Regions from separate parts of the Blautia sp. AF17-9LB genome, predicted to be linked through region 1. Evidence: predicted binding sites of a transcription regulator. Region 1 holds the regulator's gene; the other holds the start of a gene.
The links. Region 1 encodes NrdR, which represses ribonucleotide reductase genes. Its sites were predicted from a motif close to CACAANATNTTGTG; they were not measured.
Positions count from the first base shown of each region.

Region 1 (5,279 bases):
AGACGGTGGAGATGGAGGTGCAGGGTGATGAGGAGACGATCACGGAGATGATCAAAAGGATCCGCACCTCCAGCTACATCGAAATCACGGATGCAAAATGGACGAAGATTCCGCTGGAATCGGAATTCGGTTTTCATATCCGTTGATCAGGGCTGTTTTTTCTCTTTTTCCGGAATTTCGACGAGAATGATATCGTTGCCGATCTGGCAGATGCGGTCCCATGGGATCACAAAATCCTCGCCGTGGCAGAAAAAGCCGCAGAATTTCACAGGACCCGGAAGAACGAGTCCGGTAAGATGTCCCGTTTTTGGATTGAATTCCACATCAATCGGACAGCCGAGCGTTTTGCAGGTGCAGATATTGATAACTTCTTTCTGGCGGAGATCTACAACGCGCATGCGGTGCTCCTTTTTACTGATTCCTATGGAAAAACATATGCGAAAATGTTGCTGCAGTTGACTTGAATTTCACGGAAAAATGCGTATACTGTAAAAGTAGAAAACTTTCCGAAATACTTATTTAGAAACGAGGACGAAAGATATGAGATGTCCATTTTGTAATCAGGATAATACCCGGGTTGTGGATTCACGCCCGATTGAAGACAGCAATGCGATCCGCCGCCGCCGGATGTGCGATGTCTGCGGCAGACGCTTTACGACATACGAAAAAGTGGAGACGATCCCTTTGATCGTCATCAAAAAAGATATGAACCGCGAGCAGTATGACCGCTCGAAAATCGAGACCGGTATCCTGCGCGCCTGCCACAAACGGCCGGTGTCCGCCGAGAAGATCAACGAGATGGTCAACAAGGTGGAGACGGAGCTTTTCAACGGCGAGGAACGCGAGATTCCAAGCTCTGTGATCGGAGAGAAGGTCATGCATTACTTAAAAGACCTGGATCAGGTGGCGTACGTCCGCTTTGCGTCGATTTACCGTGAGTTCAAGGACGTCAACACGTTCATGGACGAGCTGAAAAAGATGCTCGACAAATAGCGGGAGGCAAAAAAATGGAAGTGTCGAACTATATTAAAATGCGTGATCAGATGCAGGAACGTTTTCTGACATACGATCAGAAGGAGATCGAAGGAAAGTATGGCTTTGCGTTTGATGGCGATTATTTCTATGTGCCGTATCTTTTTGAAGAATGGAGAGTGAACCGCCATACCGGCGTTGTAGAGGGATCAAAAGACCATTTTCTTCATGTACATCAGGGCAGTTTCAATGAGACGCTGACGATTTTCGACCTGCTCTGCTGCGGAAAGAAGGAGATTGTGCTCGCCGGCACGTATGCGCGTACCAATTCCTTAAAGGGAACGATCAAAGGCCGCACGATTGCGTCCGGCGTTCACGACAGCCGCGCCGCACGGTATGACGGGCATGTGGAACAGCTGAAAAAAGCATGCGTTTCCCTTGGCGGAAAACCATATTTCCCGGGAGACGCTGCTTTTGTTTTTCATGTCTTTCCGTTTCTGCCGCTCGTCTTCCAGTTCTGGGAGTCCGATGAGGAATTCCCGCCGGTGCTGAAGTTTATGTGGGATGAAAACGTCCTCGATTATCTGCGGTTTGAGACGCTGTATTACGTGATGGGAGATTTCCTGGACGCACTGGATCAAGCCTTCGATGCATGTAAAACAGAAGCCTGATACCTTTTGTGAGACAAAATCTTACGAAAATTTTTCGAATGTTTATAAAAATTTCAGTATACGAATCCCTTGGTTTAATGCTATAATGAGCGAAAGTGAGTAAAAAAAGAGAAGAGAAAGGGGAATGCATATGGCTTTTAGCATGAAAGTAACACCGGAAATAGAGGAACTGACAAACATCTGTCTGGATAACTCCAAAATGGATGTTTCGCTGTATGGGCAATACGATGTAAAACGCGGACTGCGCGATGTCAACGGCGTTGGCGTCCTTGCGGGACTGACACAGATTTCAAACGTTGTGTCTTCGGATATCATTGACGGCGTCAAAACACCGTGTGACGGACGTCTGTACTACCGCGGCATCAACGTGGAAAAACTGACCCAGGGATTTTTGAGTGAAAACCGTATGGGATTTGAAGAAGTCGCTTATCTGCTCCTGTTTGGAAATCTGCCGAATGAAGAGCAGCTTAAGCATTTTAAGACGATTTTAAAACAGCAGCAGTCCCTGCCGAAGAACTTTGTGCGTGACGTTGTTATGAAAGCGCCGACCAAGGACATGATGAACACTCTGTCCCGAAGCGTTCTGACCCTGTACGCGTACGACAACCACGCAGATGATACCTCCCTTCCGAATGTGCTTCGCCAGTGCATTAACCTGATTTCTGTTTTCCCGATGCTGTCCGTCTATGGCTATCAGGCGTACAACCATTATATCAAGGGAAAAAGTTTATATATCCACAATCCGTCGAAGAAGCTTTCCACCGCAGAAAACATTCTGCTGATGCTCCGCCCGGATCAGAAATACACCCCGCTGGAGGCGAAGATCCTCGATCTTGCCCTCGTCCTCCACATGGAGCACGGCGGCGGTAACAACTCAACCTTTACAACACATGTTGTTTCTTCTTCCGGAACCGATACGTACTCCGCAATTGCAGCGGCGCTCGGCTCCTTAAAGGGACCGAAGCACGGCGGTGCAAACATCAAGGTTGTGCGGATGTTCGACGATATGAAGTCACACGTCAAAGACTGGACGGATGAGGAAGAAGTATCGAATTACTTAAGAAAGCTGCTGCACAAAGAGGCGTTCGACCAGAAAGGTCTGATTTACGGTATGGGCCATGCGGTTTACTCCATTTCCGACCCGCGTGCGCGCATCTTCAAGACCTTCGTTGAGCAGCTGGCAAAAGAAAAACACAGAGAGAAAGATTACCGGCTGTACGCTATGGTCGAGGAACTGGCTCCGAAGATCATCGGCGAGGAGCGCCATATTTACAAAGGTGTATCCGCAAACGTCGACTTCTACAGCGGCTTCGTTTACAGCATGCTGGATCTTCCGCTGGAGCTCTACACCCCGATGTTCGCCTGCGCGCGTATCGTCGGCTGGAGTGCACACCGGATGGAGGAACTGATCAACACCGACAAGATCATCCGCCCGGCGTACAAGAGTGTCAAAGATGAAGTGGACTATGTTCCGCTGGAAAACAGATAAAACAGGCAGAAGGGCCGGAGCGTGTCGGGATTTTCCGATCTGCTCCGGCATTGCTCTGTGCAGGAAGTAATGTGTCATTGTGAAAAATAGGAGAGTGCAGGAGAATGAATGAGACAAAAAATTACAGCATAACAAAATCCGGAGCAGTCATATTGGAAGGAGGGGCCAATCGCGGCGTCTTTACAGCAGGAGCGCTGGACTTTCTGATGGAGCAGGAGTATTATATCCCTCATGTGATCGGCGTTTCCGCCGGAGCCTGCAATGCGCTGGACTATGTATCGCGCCAGATTGGCAGAACGAGGGACTGTATGATTGTCACGGATGAGAAAAACCGCTACGTCAATAAGAATATCAAGACAATCGTTGAGAAAAAAGCACTGCTCGACATGGATATGGTGTTCGAACGGTATCCGTATGAGATTTTTCCATTTGATTTTGATACGTATTTTGCATCGCCGCAGACGTGTGAGCTGGTTGTGACAAACTGTGAGACGGGACGCGCGGAATATCTGGATGACCGCGAAAATAAAGAACGTCTGCTTGCAATTGGCCGTGCATCATCGAGCATGCCGATCGCCTGCCCGATGGTGGAGATCGACGGAAACGAGTACGTCGACGGCGGTGTTGCCGATTCGATCCCGATTATCCGTTCCTTAAAGACGGGACACCGAAAAAATGTCATTATTCTGACACGGAATTTCGGTTACCGCAAAAAAGAGGGAACGAGAGGCTGGGAGCTGTATGTGGCGGCATTCCGCAAATACCCGAATCTCGTGCGTGCGCTTGTAAACCGCGCGAAACATTATAACCAGGTACTCGAATGCATCGAAAAATGGGAAGAAGAAGGCTCCGTCTTTGTGATCCGCCCGGAGATACCGGCGGTATCGCGTCTCGAAAAGGACGAGGAGAAGCTGCGGGAATTTTACCAGCACGGCTATGACCAGATGAAAGCAAATTTTGAGGCTCTGCAGGAGTTTCTGAAAGAAGAATAAAGTTACTGTATAAACGAAAAGAGGATTGGAGAAAGAAGATGAGTGGAAAAAACCAGAAGAACCGGGGAACTATACTGATGCGGATGTTTTACCCGGACCGGAGAGAAAAAAGTGCCTATACGATCGATTACGCGGATCTGTACCGGAAAGGATACCGGGGCGTGATTTTTGATATCGATAATACGCTTGTTCCGCACGGTGCGCCGGCAACGAAGGAGGCGGCTGCGTTCTTTGCGTCTCTTCGGGAGACTGGTTTTTCCACCTGTCTGCTTTCCAACAATCAGAAACCGCGTGTGGCTCCGTTTGCCGATGCGGTCGGTTCTATCTATATCGAAAATGCGCACAAGCCTTCGGTGAAAAACTACCAGGAGGCATGCCGGAGAATGGGGATCAAAGAGGAGCAGGCGGTCTTTGTCGGGGATCAGCTTTTCACCGATGTGTACGGTGCAAAACGGACCGGACTTTACAATATTCTGACCGAGCCGATCAATCCGAAAGAGGAAATTCAGATCGTTCTGAAACGGTATCTGGAGCACATTGTACTGTTCTTTTATGAGCGTGATCTGGCCCGCGGCAGGATTACGAAAAAAAACAGTTGAAAAATCGGGAAAAATATTATATTATAAGATAAGCCTATGGTGCGCATTTGGCGCATCGTACTATGTTAAGGAGGAAAAATCAGAATGATTTCAGCAGGAGATTTTAGAAACGGCGTTACCCTCGAGATCGATGGTCAGGTCGTTCAGATTCTTGAATTTCAGCATGTAAAACCTGGTAAAGGAGCTGCATTCGTAAGAACAAAATTAAAAAATGTCATCAACGGTGGTGTGGTAGAGCGTACCTTCCGTCCGACTGAGAAATTCCCGCAGGCTCGTATCGAGCGTGTAGACATGCAGTATCTGTACAGCGATGGTGATTTATTCTACTTCATGAACGTAGAAAACTATGAGCAGATCGCTCTGAACGAAGAGACCATCGGAGATGCTCTGAAATTTGTAAAAGAAAACGAAATGGTTAAAGTATGTTCCTACAACGGAAATGTATTCGCAATCGAACCGCCTCTGTTTGTAGAGCTTGAGATCACCGAGACTGAGCCAGGCTTCAAGGGAGATACCGCACAGGGTGCTTCCAAACCGGCTACCGTTGAGACTGGTG
Region 1 covers NZ_QUGU01000002.1:343,292-348,570, forward strand. Annotated here, with positions in the region: gene DWX00_RS03895 (acylphosphatase) at 1-146, shown strand, start outside; gene DWX00_RS03900 (YlmC/YmxH family sporulation protein) at 147-398, opposite strand; gene nrdR (transcriptional regulator NrdR) at 541-993, shown strand; gene DWX00_RS03910 (DUF3786 domain-containing protein) at 1,008-1,643, shown strand; gene DWX00_RS03915 (citrate/2-methylcitrate synthase) at 1,774-3,132, shown strand; gene DWX00_RS03920 (patatin-like phospholipase family protein) at 3,237-4,124, shown strand; gene DWX00_RS03925 (YqeG family HAD IIIA-type phosphatase) at 4,199-4,723, shown strand; gene efp (elongation factor P) at 4,808-5,279, shown strand, end outside.

Region 2 (5,279 bases), 290 kb from region 1:
TACCATTTTCAGGCCGTTCGTAAAACGCATCGCACCGTCTCTTCCGCCCTTCGGTCCGAAGCAGAGAACGCCGCACGTTCCGTTCGGCATATATTTTTCTGCCAGTGCATGGTATTTGCTGTCTGCAAGGCCTGCGTACTCAACCCACGCTACCTTCGGATGATTTTTCAGGAACTCTGCCACTTTCTCGGCATTTCTGCAGTGGCGCTCCACGCGCAGGTGCAGGGTCTCCAGACCGACATTCGTCAGGAATGCATTCTGCGGGGACTGGCACGCTCCCATATCACGCATCAGCTGCGCGGTTGCTTTTGTGATATACGCTTTTTTACCGAATTTCTGCGTATAAATCACGCCGTGGTACGATTCGTCCGGTGTAGTAAGGCCCGGGAATTTGTCTGCATGCGCATCCCAGTCGAAGTTTCCGGAATCGACAATCGCTCCGCCGAGCGCCATTGCATGGCCGTCCATGTATTTTGTGGTGGAATGGGTGACAATATCTACACCGAACTCGAACGGACGGCAGTTGATCGGGGTTGCAAAGGTGTTGTCGCAGATCATCGGAACGCCGTGCTCATGTGCAAGTTTAACAAACTTGTCAATGTCAAGTACAACACCTGCCGGGTTGGAAATCGTCTCGGCAAAGACAGCTTTGGTGTTCGGCTGGAATGCTTTTTCCAGCTCATCTGCCGGCGCATCCTGGTCCACGAGGGTAGTCTCGATGCCGAATCGTTTTAAGGTAACGGCGAGCAGGTTGGAGGTTCCTCCATAAACCTTTGCCGCGCAGACAACGTGGTCGCCTGCCTCACAGATGTTGGTAACAGCAAGCATCGTTGCCGCCTGGCCGGAAGATGTGAGCATGGCTGCCACGCCGCCCTCCAGATCGCAGATTTTCTGTGCTACGACGTCGTTCGTCGGGTTCTGCAGACGGGAATAGAAATATCCCTCTTCCTCCAGATCGAACAGTTTTCCCATTTCCTCGCTGGTTGCATATTTGAATGTTGTGCTCTGGTAAATCGGAAGTACACGCGGCTCACCGTTTTTCGGCTGCCATCCTCCCTGTACACAGATTGTGTCCTGGCTGTATCCCATAATTTTTCTCCCTTCTGTAAGTGAAACCGGTCCACCGGGCCGATTTCTGCTGTGCTCAGCGCCATAATAATACCCCCACCCGGGATGCCCGGGCGAGGGTATCACTTTTTCCTATTATAACTCTGTTTGTTCTTTCCTGCAACTATATGCGCACAGATTTAGGAGAGATATTCATCCACATATTTCTGGATATTGGAAGCATTCACAATCTTCTGCGCCTGGCCGTCCTCCACAACGAGAAGAGTCGGTGCCTGCATGATGCCGTACTGTGCGGCAAGATCCGGGTGACGCTCTGCGTCGATCACCTCATACTGCTCCTCGGCGAGCATTTCTTTTGCCATTTTGCAGTTCGGGCAGGTGCTTGTCGTGAACAGGTACATGCCGTCTTCCTCGATTTTATCTGCTGCTGCAGCGGCTTTCGGCTCTTCTTTTCCAGCGGCCTGCTCTGCCAGTTTCTCTGCTGCGCCGTACGATTTCATTTTCTGCTCCGGCGATTTGGAGTGGATGATATCATATACAGTTCTGTTCTTGTACTCCTGGCGTTTTCCGTCGTTCCAGTTCTTGACCGGACGGTAATATCCCGTGATACGGCTGTAAACCTCTGCCTCTTTTCCACAGATCGGACATGTAAAATGCTCGCCGGCGAGATAGCCGTCGTTCGCACAAACAGAATACGTCGGGGACAGCGTGTAGTACGGCAGTTTGTAGTTCTCTGCAATCTTCCGCACAAGGGAAGCTGCTGCTTTCCAGTCCGGCAGTTTTTCGCCAAGGAACGCATGAAATACAGTTCCCGAGGTGTACAGCGTCTGCAGATCATCCTGAATATCAAGCGCAGAGAAAATATCCTCGGTATAGTCCACCGGCAGATGGGAGCTGTTGGTGTAGTACGGGGTATCTCCCTCATGGCCTGCGGTCTTGATATCCGGCCATTTTGCACGGTCGTGTTTTGCCAGACGGTATGCGGTCGACTCCGCCGGAGTTGCCTCAAGGTTGTACAGATCGCCGTACTCCTCCTGGTAATCAGAAAGACGCTCTCTCATATGGTTCAGAACTTCTTTCGTAAACTGCTGTGTCTTCGGATCCTCCAGACCCTTTCCGAGCCATGCGGCATTTAAGCCGGCCTCGTTCATACCGATCAGACCGATGGTTGAGAAGTGGTTCTCAAACGTTCCAAGGTACCGTTTCGTATATGGATACAGTCCCTCATCCAGGAGACGGGTAATGACCTCACGTTTCGTCTTTAACGAACGTGCGGCAATATCCATCATATGATCGAGACGGCGGTAGAACTCTTTCTCATCTTTGGACTGATATGCGATACGCGGCATATTGATGGTGACAACGCCGACCGATCCGGTGCTCTCGCCGGAACCGAAGAATCCGCCGGTTTTCTTTCGAAGCTCACGCAGATCCAGGCGGAGACGGCAGCACATGGAGCGCACGTCGCTTGGTTTCATATCGCTGTTGATGTAGTTGGAGAAGTACGGGGTACCGTATTTTGCAGTCATTTCGAACAGCAGACGGTTATTCTCCGTATCGGACCAGTCAAAATCGGATGTGATGGAGTAGGTCGGGATCGGGTACTGGAAGCCTCTTCCGTTGGCATCTCCCTCGATCATCGTCTCGATGAACGCTTTGTTGACCATATCCATCTCTTTTTTACAGTCTTTGTACTTGAAGTCCATCTCCTTACCGCCGACGATCGCCGGAAGCTCCGCGAGGTCATCCGGTACGGTCCAGTCGAGTGTGATGTTGGAGAACGGTGCCTGGCTTCCCCAGCGGCTCGGTGTGTTGACGCCGTAGATAAACGCCTCGATGCACTTCTTCACTTCGCCGTAGCTTAAGTTGTCCACTTTGACGAACGGCGCCAGATACGTATCAAATGAAGAAAATGCCTGCGCACCTGCCCACTCGTTCTGCATAATGCCGAGGAAGTTGACCATCTGGTTGCACAGAACCGAAAGATGTCTTGCCGGAGAAGAAGTAATCTTTCCGTTGATGCCGCCAAGTCCTTCTTTGATGAGCTGTTTTAACGACCATCCTGCACAGTAGCCGGTCAGCATCGACAGGTCGTGGATGTGAATATCCGCGTTGCGGTGTGCCTCGGCGATCTCGTCATCATAAATCTCTGATAACCAGTAGTTGGCTGTGATCGCGCCGGAATTGCTTAAGATCAGACCGCCGACAGAATACGTTACGGTCGAGTTCTCTTTGACACGCCAGTCCTCTACTTTTACGTAGCTGTCCACGATCTCTTTGTAGTCTACGATCGTCGATTTCATGTTGCGGATTTTTTCCCTCTGCTTGCGGTACAGAATGTAAGCTTTTGCCACTTCTGCGTAGCCGCACTGGATCAGCACGTTCTCCACGCTGTCCTGAATTGCCTCCACTGAAATTTTTCCGTCTTTGATCTTGGACTGAAAGTCCGCTGTTACGCGCAGTGCCAGCATCTGAAGCATGTCATCGCTGAACTGCATATCTTTTGCGCCGAATGCTTTTCCAATCGCATCGGTAATCTTTTTCATCTGGAACTCTGCAATCGTTCCGTCTCTCTTTTCTACCTGAAACATGGAATCCCTCCTGTTAATTCAACCGTTTCTGCAAGGCCTTTTTAAGGTTCCACTCTTTGCAGTGTCTGAACCATATGATAGCAGAGCATGTTTCTCCCGTCAATAGTAAAAAGTACCATATCTAGTGTGAAATTTTCTAACATCACTAGATATGGTACTTTTACTTGTATTCTGTCCCTTCCATTTTTCGGCGCTGTACGGCGCTTAAAGGGATGTACTGCCGTTTTTAAGCCCGCTTGCCATACCTCTATACCCTCGGATAGATATCCTTCGGTACATAGGCTTTTACGCGGATGCCTTCCGGCAGATATTCTTCTTCGAGCAGAATTCCGTATCCGCGGATCAGTGAAATCGTTCCCGCCTTATCGTACGGATAGAGGCGCTCGATATAGATTTTTCCCTCCATCATCCACGAGGAGAGTAAATTTTTGAGGTCTTCGAGTCCCTGTCCTGTTTTGGCAGAGACCGCAAGGCTCGCGTCTGCCCGGAAATCTTTTACAACCATCGGGGCGAGAAGCTTATCCTGCTTGTTCAGCAGGGTGACGATCTTTTTGTCCTCAACTTTCAGTTCCCGCAGCGTATCGTACACGACCTGCATCTGCAGCTCCATCTGCGGATTTGACGTATCCACAACGTGGAGAATATAGTCGGCATACCGTGCTTCCTCCAGCGTACTGCGGAATGCATCGATCAGATGATGTGGCAGCTTATTGATAAATCCAACCGTATCGGTCAGCAGGATTTCCTGTCCATCCGGAAGGGTCAGTGACCGCGTCGTCGTATCCAGCGTGGAAAACAGCATTGCATCTGCCAGAATTTCCGATCCTGTCAGTGCATTTAAAAGACTGCTCTTTCCCGCTGACGTATAGCCTACGAGCGCCGCTACCGGGATTTTGGAACGTTTTCTGCCTTCACGAAGGAGCTCTCTGTGCTGGCGTACTTCCTCAAGCTCACGTTTTAACTGCGTAATACGCGTGCGGATCAGGCGCCGGTCGGTTTCCAGCTTTTTCTCTCCCGGTCCTCTCGTACCGATTCCGCCGCCGAGACGGGAAAGCGATGTGCCAAGGCCGGAAAGTCGGGACGCACGGTACTTTAACTGGGCCAGCTCAACCTGGATTTTACCCTCGCTGCTCACGGCGCGCGCCGCAAAGATATCCAGGATCAAAAGCGTACGGTCCATGATCTTGCATTCCAGTGCTTCCTCCAGCCCTTTTAACTGGATCGAGGAGAGCTCATCGTCGCAGATGATGCCCGTCGCATCGCAGGCGCGCACCAGAATTTTCAATTCCTCTAATTTTCCTTTTCCGATGTACGTTCCCGGATGAATGGCCTCCCGCACCTGCACCAGGCGGCCCTCCACCTTCGCACCGGCGGTGCTGGCCAGTTCCGCCAGCTCGTCGAGCGATTCTTCTGCGTTTGCGCCGCCGTTTTCCTGTACGCCGACCAGAATCACGCGCTCCTGTTCTTCTCTTAAATCAAACAATCCAACTTCCTCCGTCTGTTATCGGTTCTGGAGAAACGTATTTTCCCGCTGCGCCGCGGTGTTTTCCGGGTATGCTGCCAGAAAATCCGCCATCAGCGACTTCGCGGTATCAAAATCCGCCCGTTTTTCATAGGATA
Region 2 covers NZ_QUGU01000002.1:57,148-62,426, reverse strand. Annotated here, with positions in the region: gene DWX00_RS02355 (O-acetylhomoserine aminocarboxypropyltransferase/cysteine synthase family protein) at 1-1,089, opposite strand, end outside; gene DWX00_RS02350 (ribonucleoside triphosphate reductase) at 1,248-3,659, opposite strand; gene hflX (GTPase HflX) at 3,907-5,142, opposite strand; gene DWX00_RS02340 (tetratricopeptide repeat protein) at 5,161-5,279, opposite strand, start outside.
Region 2: the regulator NrdR is predicted to act here: its motif matches at 3,773-3,786, upstream of DWX00_RS02350 (ribonucleoside triphosphate reductase).